DNA from 3 places in the Mesorhizobium sp. M0800 genome. Region 3 is predicted to be linked to each of the others. Evidence: predicted binding sites of a transcription regulator. Region 3 holds the regulator's gene; each other region holds the start of a gene.
The links. Region 3 encodes HrcA, which represses chaperone genes, less so after heat shock. Its sites were predicted from a motif close to GTTAGCACTCNCNNNNNGNGAGTGCTAAC; they were not measured.
Positions count from the first base shown of each region.

Region 1: groES (co-chaperone GroES) is a predicted target of HrcA. The motif match lies at 2,110-2,138, and genes of this name have one in related genera.
Region 2: groES (co-chaperone GroES) is a predicted target of HrcA. The motif match lies at 1,929-1,957, and genes of this name have one in related genera.

Region 1 covers NZ_JAMYOZ010000019.1:12,264-16,415, forward strand. The annotation lists gene NKI18_RS21065 (adenosylmethionine--8-amino-7-oxononanoate transaminase) at 1-780, shown strand, start outside; gene bioZ (3-oxopimeloyl-[acyl-carrier-protein] synthase BioZ) at 777-1,760, shown strand; gene groES (co-chaperone GroES) at 2,191-2,487, shown strand; gene groL (chaperonin GroEL) at 2,551-4,152, shown strand, end outside.
Region 2 covers NZ_JAMYOZ010000007.1:145,520-149,671, forward strand. The annotation lists gene NKI18_RS12005 (FAD-binding oxidoreductase) at 1-825, shown strand, start outside; gene NKI18_RS12010 (bifunctional helix-turn-helix transcriptional regulator/GNAT family N-acetyltransferase) at 866-1,801, opposite strand; gene groES (co-chaperone GroES) at 2,019-2,315, shown strand; gene groL (chaperonin GroEL) at 2,378-4,033, shown strand.
Region 3 covers NZ_JAMYOZ010000029.1:51,632-55,783, forward strand. The annotation lists gene NKI18_RS26310 (PQQ-dependent sugar dehydrogenase) at 1-845, opposite strand, end outside; gene NKI18_RS26315 (hypothetical protein) at 945-1,142, opposite strand; gene hrcA (heat-inducible transcriptional repressor HrcA) at 1,179-2,291, opposite strand; gene rph (ribonuclease PH) at 2,438-3,154, shown strand; gene NKI18_RS26330 (VOC family protein) at 3,187-3,597, shown strand; gene rdgB (RdgB/HAM1 family non-canonical purine NTP pyrophosphatase) at 3,597-4,152, shown strand, end outside.

The sequences.
Region 1 (4,152 bases), on a different contig from region 3:
GAGGTCGACATCATCCCCTTTCCGGCCGCGGGGCACGAGCAGGAGACGCTGGATCGTTTCGAGGCTGTGACCCGCGATCGACGAGCCGCAGCCTTGATCGTCGAGCCGCTGGTGCTGGGCGCCGGCGGCATGCTGATGTATCCAGCATCGGTTCTGGCCGAATTGAAGAAGATCACTGAGGCCTCCGGCTCGCTGCTGATCGCCGACGAGGTGATGACCGGCTGGGGACGCACCGGAACCATGTTCGCCTGCGAGCAGGCATCGATTTCTCCAGATATCCTGTGCACCTCCAAAGGCTTGACCGGCGGCACCATCCCGCTGGCCGTAACGCTTGTCACCGATGCCATCTTCCGGGCGCACTATTCCGAGGACCGGAAGAAGACGTTTTTCCATTCGAGCTCCTACACCGCCAATCCGATTGCCTGTGCGGCAGCACTCGCCAATGTCGAGATCTGGCGCGACGAGCCAGTGGCCGGGCGGATCACGGCCTTGAGCGTGATGCAGGCCGTCGGGCTTAGACGCTTTCGGGACAATCCATATTTTGCCGACTGTCGAGCCACGGGAACGATCGCGGCGCTCGACCTGCGAACCGGTTCCGCAGGTTATCTCGCCGAGATTGGTCCGAAGCTGCGCGCTTTCTTCCTCGAGCGCGGACTGCTTGTGCGCCCGCTCGGCAATGTCCTCTACCTTCTGCCACCCTATTGCATCGCAGGCGACGAGCTCGAACGACTCTATGACGCCATCGAGGAGGCCGGGGAACGCTTCGGGTCCAGGCCATGAGCAAGTCGTCGCGCATTCTCGGACTTGGCCATCACGTGCCTGGGCGCAAGGTGGCCAATGCCGAGATCGAGAGCAATCTCGGCCTCGAGCCGGGCTGGATCGAAAGGCGTACCGGAATCCGTTCGCGCTTCTGGGCAACGGACGAAGACACGCTGTCTGGCTTGGCCACGCAAGCCGGCGACATGGCTTTGGCGAACGCCGGTATTGCGCGCCACGACATCGGTCTGCTGTTGCTTGCCACCTCGACGCCCGACCATCTTCTGCCGCCAAGCGCGCCGCTGGTCGCACACAAGCTTGGCCTTGGCCGCGCAGGCGCGGTCGATCTGACCGGCGCCTGCGCCGGCTTCATCTATGCGCTCATGTTTGCGGACGGGTTCACCCGCCTGCATGGCAAACCAGCGCTGGTCATCGCCGCCAACATCCTCAGCCGCCGCATCAATCCAGCCGAGCGCGCGAGCTCAGTCTTGTTCGCCGATGCCGCCGGCGCCCTGGTGATCGGTCAGTGCGATGATGCTGATCGGGGCATTCTCGGTGCCTCGGTGGCTTCGGACGGCTCGCGCTACGGGCTGATCCAGATTCCCGCAGGAGGAAGCAACACGCCGTTCCATGGCGACCTCGACCTCGGGCAGACCCGGATGACGATGACCGACGGGCCCGAAGTGTTCGCAAAGGCCGTCGAGATGATGACCGATTGCTCGACAACCGCGCTAGCCACTGCGGGAGTGCGGCCACACAATGTCGGCCGGTTTGTGCCGCATCAGGCCAATACTCGGATTTTCGGCGCGGTCGGAAGAAACCTCGGCATTGCGGACCAAGCAATTGTCAAGACGATTGCCGAATACGGCAACTCTTCGGCCGCGACGGTCCCGCTGTCGCTCTCGCTCGCCAACCAGATGAAGCCATTCCAGCCAGGAGAGAAAATCCTTCTGGCGGCGGCGGGTGCGGGTCTCAGCGGCGGCGCTCTCGTGGTTGGAATCTAGCCGGCCGGCTCACGCGCGCAGGATTGGTCATGAATGGCAATAGGAGCAACAGAACCAATGCCAAAATGGCCTTCTGAAGCTCGACATGACCAAGCTGACGCAGCACGACCCGTGCGAGCCTCTGGATGAGTTCAAATGCAACACCCGTTGCACCAATCGTACCATCTGAATAAAGCTCAATTACAAAGGGTGAGCCGCCCCATATATGTCGGATACCCGACATTGTTCACATAAAAGGCTCGATGCTTACACGCTCTTTGCTGGCTGCTCTTTGCTGTCTTCTCTTTTCTCTTTGCTCTTTGCTCTTCCGTCTTGACTAGCAGGAGCCTGCGGCTTATCTCATTGCCGCGTTAGCACTCGCTTCGGCTGAGTGCTAGGCATGCTCCGGCAACGGAGCACCGTTCAACATCCGCACCAAGGAAATCCAAAAATGGCAAAGTCGAATTTCCGGCCGCTGCATGACCGCGTGGTCGTACGCCGGGTCGAATCCGAATCCAAGACCGCCGGCGGGATCATCATCCCGGATACGGCGAAGGAAAAGCCGCAGGAAGGCGAGATCATCGCCGTCGGCTCCGGCGCTCGCGACGAAGCCGGCAAGCTGGTCCCGCTGGACGTCAAGGCCGGCGACCGCATCCTGTTCGGCAAGTGGTCGGGCACCGAAGTCAAGCTCAATGGCGAAGACCTTCTGATCATGAAGGAATCCGACATTATGGGCATCATCGGCTGATTATCGGCCTCACCGTCAACTGAATTTCGGGCTTGATCGCAAGCCCCTGCCAGGAGCTAAAAAATGGCTGCCAAAGACGTAAAATTCTCCCGCGACGCCCGCGAGCGCATGCTTCACGGCATCAACATCCTCGCCGACGCGGTGAAGGTGACCCTCGGTCCCAAGGGCCGCAACGTCGTCATCGACAAGTCGTTCGGCGCACCGCGCATCACCAAGGACGGCGTCACCGTCGCCAAGGAAATCGAGCTTGAGGACAAGTTCGAAAACATGGGCGCGCAGATGGTCCGCGAAGTTGCTTCGAAGACCAACGACATCGCCGGCGACGGCACCACCACCGCGACCGTTCTGGCACAGTCGATCGTCCAGGAAGGCCACAAGTCGGTTGCCGCCGGCATGAACCCGATGGACCTCAAGCGCGGCATCGACCTCGCCGTCGCCGACGTCGTCGCGGCTCTCGGCAACGCTGCCAAGAAGATCAAGACCTCCGAGGAAGTTGCCCAGGTCGGCACGATCGCCGGCAATGGCGATGCTTCGGTCGGCTCGATGATCGCTGAAGCGATGCAGAAGGTCGGCAATGAGGGCGTCATTACCGTCGAGGAGGCCAAGACCGCCGAGACCGAGCTGGAAGTCGTCGAAGGCATGCAGTTCGACCGCGGCTATCTCTCGCCCTACTTCGTCACCAACGCCGACAAGATGGTTGCCGAGCTCGAGGACGTCTACATCCTCCTGCACGAGAAGAAGCTGTCCAACCTCCAGGCGATGCTGCCGGTTCTCGAAGCCGTCGTGCAGACCTCCAAGCCGCTGCTCATCATCTCGGAAGACGTCGAAGGCGAGGCTCTGGCCACGCTGGTCGTCAACAAGCTGCGCGGTGGCCTGAAGATCGCCGCCGTCAAGGCGCCGGGCTTCGGTGATCGCCGCAAGGCCATGCTGGAAGACATCGCCATCCTCACCGGTGGCCAGGTCATTTCGGAAGACCTCGGCATCAAGCTCGAGAATGTCGGCCTCAACATGCTCGGCCGCGCCAAGAAGGTGTCGATCTCCAAGGAGAACACCACCATTGTCGACGGCGCCGGCAAGAAGGACGAGATCCAGGGCCGCGTTGCCCAGATCAAGCAGCAGATCGAAGAGACCACGTCGGACTACGACAAGGAGAAGCTGCAGGAACGTCTGGCGAAGCTCGCGGGCGGCGTCGCGGTGATCCGCGTCGGCGGCGCGACGGAAGTCGAAGTCAAGGAAAAGAAGGACCGCGTCGACGACGCCCTCAACGCGACCCGCGCGGCCGTGGAAGAAGGCATCGTTGCAGGCGGCGGCGTCGCACTGCTGCGCGCTTCGGCCAACATCAAGGTCACCGGCGTCAATGCCGACCAGGCTGCCGGCATCAACATCGTTCGTCGTGCACTGCAGGCTCCGGCCCGTCAGATCGCTTCGAACGCAGGTGCGGAAGCTTCGATCGTTGCCGGCAAGATCCTCGACAACAAGGGCGCGACCTACGGCTACAACGCCCAGACCGGCGAATATGGCGACATGATCGCCATGGGTATCGTCGATCCGGTCAAGGTCGTGCGCACTGCCCTCCAGGACGCGGCCTCGGTCGCCGGCCTGCTCGTCACCACCGAAGCCATGATCGCGGAGGCTCCGAAGAAGGAGTCAGCTGGCGGCGGCATG
Region 2 (4,152 bases), on a different contig from region 3:
GCGGCCGAAAATGCAGATTTGTTCTGGGGCATTCGGGGCGGCGGCGGCAATTTCGGAATAGTCACCACCTTCGAATACAAGCTCCATCCCGTGGGTCCGCTCCTCATCGCGGGATCGATGCTATACCGCTACGAAGAGGCACGCGAAGCGATGCGGTTCTATCGTGCGTTCTCGAGCGGCGCCCCGGATGAGCTGAGCCTGGATGCAGCACTTGTGACGGCGCCCTCGGGCGAACGCTTCTTCAGCATATCGGCGTGCTACATCGGCCCACTCGACGAAGGCCAGCAAATCATTCAACCTCTGAGAGAGTATGGCACGCCAGTTGAGCGCCGGATTGCTCCTGTCCCCTATCTTCAAATCCAATCGGCCGGGGACAGCCTCTTTCCGCGCGGGCGGCGCTACTACTGGAAGGCGCAGTTCATGCGCGAAATCACAGATCAGGCGATCGATACCATGGTAGCGGCTTACATGACAGCACCCAGCGAATCGCTTCTAGTCCTGCAGCAGGTTGGCGGCGCCATCTCGCGAGTACCGATGGACGGAACGCCCTACGCCAACAGAGATGCACTTTACGATTGCTTCCCGATATCGATCTGGGACAATCCGTCTGACGACGAAACGCACATCCGATGGGCGCGCGACCTGTGGGATGCAATGAGACCGTTCTCGACCGGCGGCGTCTATGCGAATAATCTCGGCGAAGAGGGCACTGATCGGGTTCTGGCGGCTTACGGCGAGAATTATCCGAGGTTGGCCGCACTAAAGAACAAGTATGATCCCACCAATTTCTTTCGCTTGAACCAAAACATTAAGCCTGCGACCTGAGCGACCGCCCCAGGCCGATGCTCGAAATTCTGCGGCGCTGCTACAGCTCCAAATTCCAGTTCTGGCCGACCAGATCCTTGCCGAAGGAATGGTGGCGCTCCTCGTTGGTCAATTTAAAGCCCGCAGCCTCATAGATGTGGCGAGCGGCGGCGAGCACGCCGTTGGTCCACAGCGTCAGTGTCCTGTAACCCGTGGCGCGGCAGAAGCCGATACATTCCTCGACCAGCCGCTTGCCGATGCCGAGGCCGCGCGCCGACGGCTCGACATAGAGCAGGCGCAACTTCGCCACCGCGTCCGACTGGCGCACGACGAAGACCGAGCCGACGACCTCCCCTTCCCGCTCGGCGATCCAGCTGCGTTCCCATTTCGGATCGAAGGATTTGACGAAGGCACCGAGGATTTCGGCGACCAGCGCTTCATAGGTTTCGTCCCAGCCATATTCCTGCGCGTAGAGCAGGCCCTGGCGATGAATGATCCAGCCGATGTCGCCGACTTGCAGGGGCCGCAGCATATAGGGAATTTTGGGCTCGGCGCTTCCGCCCAGCAAACGCTGCACTGTCTGCATGGCCTTGACCAGCTTGTCCTGTTCGGCAACCGAAAGCCGTTCGAGCAAAGCCGCGACCTGGTCGTGCGAACCCTGGTTCAGCGGCGCGAAGGCCTGCCGCCCGGCCTTGGTCAACGCGATCGACGAGCGCCGCGCATCCGCCTCGATCGTGGCGCGCTCGACCTGATCACGCTCCTCGAACCTCTTCAGCAGCCGGCTGAGATAACCGGCATCGAGGCCGAGATCGCGCGCAAGGTCGGTGGCGGTCAGGCCATCGCGATGCGCCAGCTCATAGAGCACCCGCGCCTCGGTCAGCGAGAAGGTGCTTTTCAGCAGCCCTTCGTCGAGCAGCCCGATCTGGCGGGTGTAGAAGCGGTTGAAGGCCCGCACCGCGTCGATCCGCTCCTTGCCTGGGTGATCATGAATGGTCATGGCATCCTCCTCCCGGCAAGATCAGCGATTTAGTTGACTTAGTCAAGTATCCATTTGAAGCAATTGTCCTGATGATGCTCACCGGGCGCCTTGACTCGCGCGAGTTGCCAGCCTATTTCAGCGCCACGTTAGCACTCCCCCAAGATGAGTGCTAACCACATGTCCGGCGCCGCCGGACGGAGGAACTGTTCTCACCATTCTCATCGAGGAATAAAAAATGGCAAAGTCGAAGTTCCGCCCGCTTCATGACCGCGTGGTCGTTCGTCGGGTCGAATCCGAATCCAAGACCGCGGGCGGGATCATCATCCCCGATACGGCTAAGGAAAAGCCGCAGGAAGGCGAGATCATCGCCGTCGGTTCCGGCGCCCGCGACGAAGCCGGCAAGCTCGTCCCGCTGGACGTCAAGGCCGGTGACCGCATCCTGTTCGGCAAGTGGTCGGGCACCGAAGTCAAGCTCAATGGCGAAGACCTTCTGATCATGAAGGAATCCGACATCATGGGCATCATCGGCTGAATATCGGCCTCACCCTCGTTTAAATCTTCGGGCTCAATCCAAGCCCCTGCCAGGAGCTAAAAATGGCTGCCAAAGACGTAAAATTCTCCCGCGACGCTCGTGAGCGCATGCTGCGCGGCGTCAACATCCTCGCCGACGCGGTGAAGGTCACGCTCGGCCCCAAGGGCCGCAACGTCGTCATCGACAAGTCGTTCGGCGCACCGCGCATCACCAAGGACGGCGTCACCGTCGCCAAGGAAATCGAGCTTGAGGACAAGTTCGAAAACATGGGCGCGCAGATGGTCCGCGAAGTTGCTTCGAAGACCAACGACATCGCCGGCGACGGCACCACCACCGCGACCGTTCTGGCACAGTCGATCGTCCAGGAAGGCCACAAGTCGGTTGCCGCCGGCATGAACCCGATGGACCTCAAGCGCGGCATCGACCTCGCCGTCGCCGACGTCGTCGCGACGCTGATCAAGAACGCCAAGAAGATCAAGACCTCGGAAGAGGTTGCCCAGGTCGGCACCATCGCCGGCAATGGCGACGTGTCGGTCGGCTCGATGATCGCGGAAGCGATGCAGAAGGTCGGCAATGAGGGCGTCATCACCGTCGAGGAAGCAAAGACCGCCGAGACCGAGCTTGAAGTCGTTGAAGGCATGCAGTTCGACCGCGGCTATCTTTCGCCCTACTTCGTCACCAACGCCGAGAAGATGGTTGCGGATCTGGAAGACGCCTACATTCTTCTCCACGAGAAGAAGCTCTCCAACCTGCAGGCCATGCTGCCGATCCTCGAGGCCGTCGTGCAGACCTCGAAGCCGCTGGTCATCATCTCGGAAGATGTCGAAGGCGAGGCCCTGGCCACGCTGGTCGTCAACAAGCTGCGTGGCGGCCTGAAGATCGCTGCCGTCAAGGCGCCGGGCTTCGGTGATCGCCGCAAGGCCATGCTGGAAGACATCGCCATCCTCACCGGTGGCCAGGTCATTTCCGAAGACCTCGGCATCAAGCTCGAGAATGTCGGCCTGAACATGCTCGGCCGCGCCAAGAAGGTGTCGATCTCCAAGGAGAACACCACCATCGTCGACGGCGCCGGCAAGAAGGCCGAAATCCAGGGCCGCGTCGCCCAGATCAAGCAGCAGATCGAGGAGACCACCTCGGACTACGACAAGGAGAAGCTGCAGGAACGTCTCGCCAAGCTGGCGGGCGGCGTTGCCGTCATCCGCGTCGGCGGTGCGACCGAAGTGGAAGTCAAGGAAAAGAAGGACCGCGTCGATGACGCCCTCAACGCGACCCGCGCGGCCGTCGAAGAAGGCATCGTTCCCGGCGGCGGCGTCGCACTGCTGCGCGCTTCGCTGAGCATCAAGGCAACCGGCGCCAACTCCGACCAGACCGCGGGCATCAGCATCGTGCGTCGCGCGCTGCAGGCTCCGGCCCGCCAGATCGCGGCCAACGCCGGTGCGGAAGCATCGATCGTTGCCGGCAAGATCCTTGAGAACAAGGGGGCAACCTTCGGCTACAACGCCCAGACCGGCGAATATGGCGACATGATCGCCATGGGTATCGTCGATCCGGTCAAGGTTGTGCGCACGGCTCTGCAGGACGCGGCCTCGGTCGCCGGCCTGCTGGTCACCACCGAAGCCATGATCGCGGAGGCTCCGAAGAAGGAGTCGGCTGGCGGCGGCATGCCTGGCGGCATGGGCGGCGGCGGCATGGGCGGCATGGGTGGCATGGACTTCTAAGAAGTCCATAAAGCACGCCCATGGACTCAAGTTGCTCAAGCCCGCAAGCGGGCTTGAGTGGCGGCATGGATTTCTAATCCAACCATCCGCCTTAGATGCGGAAAGGGCGGCCGAGAGGT
Region 3 (4,152 bases):
CCGGTGGCGGGCTGCACGGTCATGCCCGTACAGTTGCGCAGGCCGGTGGCGACAGTTCGGGGATTTTTCCCATCCGGGTCAAAGGCGAGCACATCGGCACGGCCGTCCTCGGAGCCCCAGACCGCCCCGAGCGGCTTTGATTTGGCCCAGGCGTCGAGGCCGCTATCCGGCTCCTTGCCTATATCCTCGGCGACGTTCGAGGCGGAGCCAACCGACAAATAAAGCGTTTTGCCGTCCTGCGAGAAGGCGATGTCGCGGGTCGTGTGACCACCCGACGGGATTTGGGCGACAATGGTTTCTGGTTTGCCGGATGTCTTCAGGTCGCCATCGCGATAGGGGAAGCGGACGATGCTGTCGCTGTTCGCGACATAAACCCATTGCGGTTTGTCTCCTGGCGGATAGAAGGCGATGCCGTAGGGATAATTGAGCCCCTTGGCGAAGATCGCTTTCTCGATGGGCTTGGCGCTGCCCTCGGCGAGACGATAGACGCGTATTTGTTCGGCATGGCTGTTGGCAACAAACAGGTCGCCATTCGGAGCGACGCGCACGACACGTGGATTGACGATGCCTGATGCGATCATTTCAGCCGAAAAGCCCGACGGCAATTCTGGCTTGGCGCTTTCGGGCCGTTCCGCCACGCCGGCGCCGTTCGAAGCGGATTGGGCGGGGTCGGCTGCCGGCATGTCTCGCGGTCCAATCAGGCGTCGGACGCCAGGCCTGTCGGCGTGCCAATCGCCAAACGCGGCTTCGCCTTTGAGCACATTCTGGTCCGCCTGCTGGGCGGCTGCCGGTGTCGCAACAAGGAGGGCAGCGGCAACGGCCGCAAAGCCGCCAGATCGGATCATCAACGTCCTCCGGGATTCGCCTCGAACAGGGCAAACGGCATCAGGTATTGATCGTTCCAAGCGGCCGTCCAGCACACGAGGATTTGAAGCCGAACCCGTTCAGTTGCCAGAGGCGTAAAAGTCGTCGTCGAGGCGCTTTTCCAGCGCGACCAGATCGGCCGGCAGTGGCAAACCCATCGCCCGCATCTCTTGCAGCTTCTCGCGCAATTGCTCTTGCACCTCGTGCTGATCCTCTGGCTGGTTGATCATTTCTTCGAGCAGCAGACTGATCTGGGCCTTGAACGATTCCAGCGCCATTCTTTTCTCCTCCTTGCGGCAGGCCCGCGGCGGCTCCTAGCTCAGCATGCGCGAAATCAGCTGCGCGGTATAGTCGACCATCGGTACTATGCGCGCATAATTCAGCCGCGTCGGCCCGATGACGCCGAGCGCACCGACGACGCGCGCGTCCTTGTCGCGATAGGGTGCCACCACCAGCGAGGAGCCAGACAGCGAAAACAGCTTGTTTTCCGAACCGATGAATATGCGCACGCCTGGGCCTGCCTCGGCGAGGTCGAGAAGCTGGATCAGCCCATCCTGCGTCTCCAGATCCTCAAACAGATGCCGCAGCAATTCTATGTCGGCCTGGGCAGTGACGTTTTCCAGGAGATTGGCGCGGCCGCGCACGATAAGCCGCCCAGGCACGCCGCTTTCAGCGCCTGCCCAGACCGCCAGGCCCTTCTCGACCAGATCCTGCGACAGCGTGTCGAGGGCTGCCCTGGTCTCTTCCTTGATGCGGGCGATCTCGACCCGCGCCTCGGCCAGGGTGCGACCGCGGATATGGGCGTTGAGGAAGTTGGAGGCTTCGTGCAATTGCGAGATGGTGATGCCGGGGGGCAGATCGATGACGCGATTTTCGACGTCGCCGTTCTGCGAGACCAGCACGGCCAGCGCCTTGGTCGGCTCGAGCTGGATGAATTCGATGTGCTTAAGCGCCACCTCATTCTTGGCGGCGAGCACGAGGCCGGCGCCGCGCGACATGCCGGACAGCATCTGGCTGGCCTCGGTCAGCATATGCTCCAGCGTCGCGCCCGAGCCGGAGGCGCGCACCTGGGCCTCGATGGTGCGGCGCTCCTCGTCGGAGAGGTCACCAAGTTCCATGAAAGCATCGACGAAGAAGCGCAGGCCTGCCTGGGTCGGCAGCCGGCCAGCCGAAATGTGCGGCGCATAGATCAGGCCGAGATGCTCAAGGTCGCTCATCACGTTGCGGATGGTGGCCGGCGACAGCGACGACGGCAGGATGCGCGACAGGCTGCGCGAACCGACCGGCTCGCCATCCCTCAAATAGGAATCGACGATGCGCCGGAAGATGTCGCGCGAACGCATGTCGAGCGATTGAAGCGCGGGCGATTGCAGCGCGTGCGACGGGAGCACGTGCGACTGCAAACCGGGATCGACTGCCTTTGTCATTTCGAGCCAAAAACCTCCGCCCCGAAGATATAGACTTCCGCGGTGTCGGCGCAACCGGTCCATTTTCCTTTGCGCCTCACGCCCCGTGCGGCTACAAGCCGGCCAAGATTCCCCGGCCAAGATTCCGAAGAAAGAAAGAAGCCTGAATGCGCCCTTCCAAACGCCAATTCGACGAAATGCGCCCCATCTCCTTCGAGCGCGGCGTCTCCAAGCATGCGGAAGGCTCGTGCCTGGTGAAGTTCGGCGACACGCATGTGCTGTGTACGGCCAGCCTGGAGGAAAAGGTGCCGGGCTGGATGCGCAACTCCGGCAAGGGCTGGGTGACGGCGGAATACGGCATGCTGCCGCGTTCGACCGGCGAGCGCATGCGCCGCGAGGCTTCGGCCGGCAAACAAGGCGGCCGCACGCTGGAAATCCAGCGGCTGATCGGCCGCTCCCTGCGCGCCGTGGTCGATCTGCAGGCGCTCGGCGAGCAGCAGATCACCGTCGACTGCGACGTGATCCAGGCCGACGGCGGCACGCGCACCGCTTCGATCACCGGCGGCTGGGTGGCGCTCTACGACTGCCTGCGCTGGATGGAAGCCCGCCAGATGGCGAGCCTGGGCAAGGTGCTGAAGGATCACGTTGCGGCGATCTCCTGCGGCATCCATGATGGCCAGCCGGTCATCGACCTCGACTATATCGAGGATTCCTCGGCCGGCACCGACGCCAATTTCGTCATGACCGGCAAGGGCGGCATCGTCGAGATCCAAGGCACGGCCGAGGGCGAGCCGTTCTCGGAAGAGCAGTTCGCGGCGCTGATGGGGCTCGCCAAGAAAGGTATTCAGCGCCTGGTCAGCTTGCAGCAAATGGCGGTGGCTTAGCTGCGGTCAATATTGATGAGATTGGCGATCCTGTGACTCCTTCTGCAATCCTGGAATCAGCACTCTACGTGACGGACCTTGCTGCCGCGGAACGGTTCTATTCGGGCGTGCTCGGGCTCGATCTGCTCGGCAAGGTCGATGGCAGGCATCTCTTCTTCCGCTGCGGCGACAGCGTACTGCTTATGTTCAATGCCGAGGCGACCAAAGTGCCGCCGCCGGCCGACGCCAAGCTCAAAGTACCGCCGCATGGCGCGGTCGGCCAGGGCCATCTTTGCTTCGCCGCAAGCGCGGATGAAATCCCACGCTGGAAAGCGCATCTTGAGGCGAAGAAAATCGCCATCGAAAGCGAGTTCGAATGGCCGCAGGGCGGCCGCTCGATCTATATTCGCGACCCGTCGGGCAATTCGATCGAATTCGCCGAGCCAAGAATCTGGGGCATCTGATGCATTCGCCAACTGTTCATTCGCTTGACGGGCATAAGATCGTCGTCGCCAGCCATAACGCCGGTAAATTGCGGGAATTCGCCGATCTGATGGCGCCATTCGGCATAGAAGCGAAGTCCGCAAAGGAATACGGCGTGCCGGAGCCGGACGAGACCGGCACCACTTTCGAGCAGAACGCCCTCATAAAAGCCTTGGCCGCCGCCAAGGCCACTGGATTGCCGGCGCTGTCGGACGATTCCGGCCTGTGTGTCGATGCGCTCGACGGCGCACCCGGCGTCTACACCGCCAACTGGGCCGAGACGCCGGACGGCTCCCGCGACTTCGGCATGGCCATGCAGCGCACGGAAATGGCCTTGCAGGAAGTTGGCGCGATCACGCCTGCCCAGCGCAAGAGCCGCTTTGTCGCGGTCATCTGCCTGGCCTTCCCCGATGGCCAGGCGGAATATTTTCGCGGTGAGGTCGAGGGCACGCTGGTATGGCCGCCGCGCGGCGAGCTCGGCTTCGGCTACGATCCGGTGTTCTTGCCCGATGGGTTCGAAAAGACCTTCGGCGAGA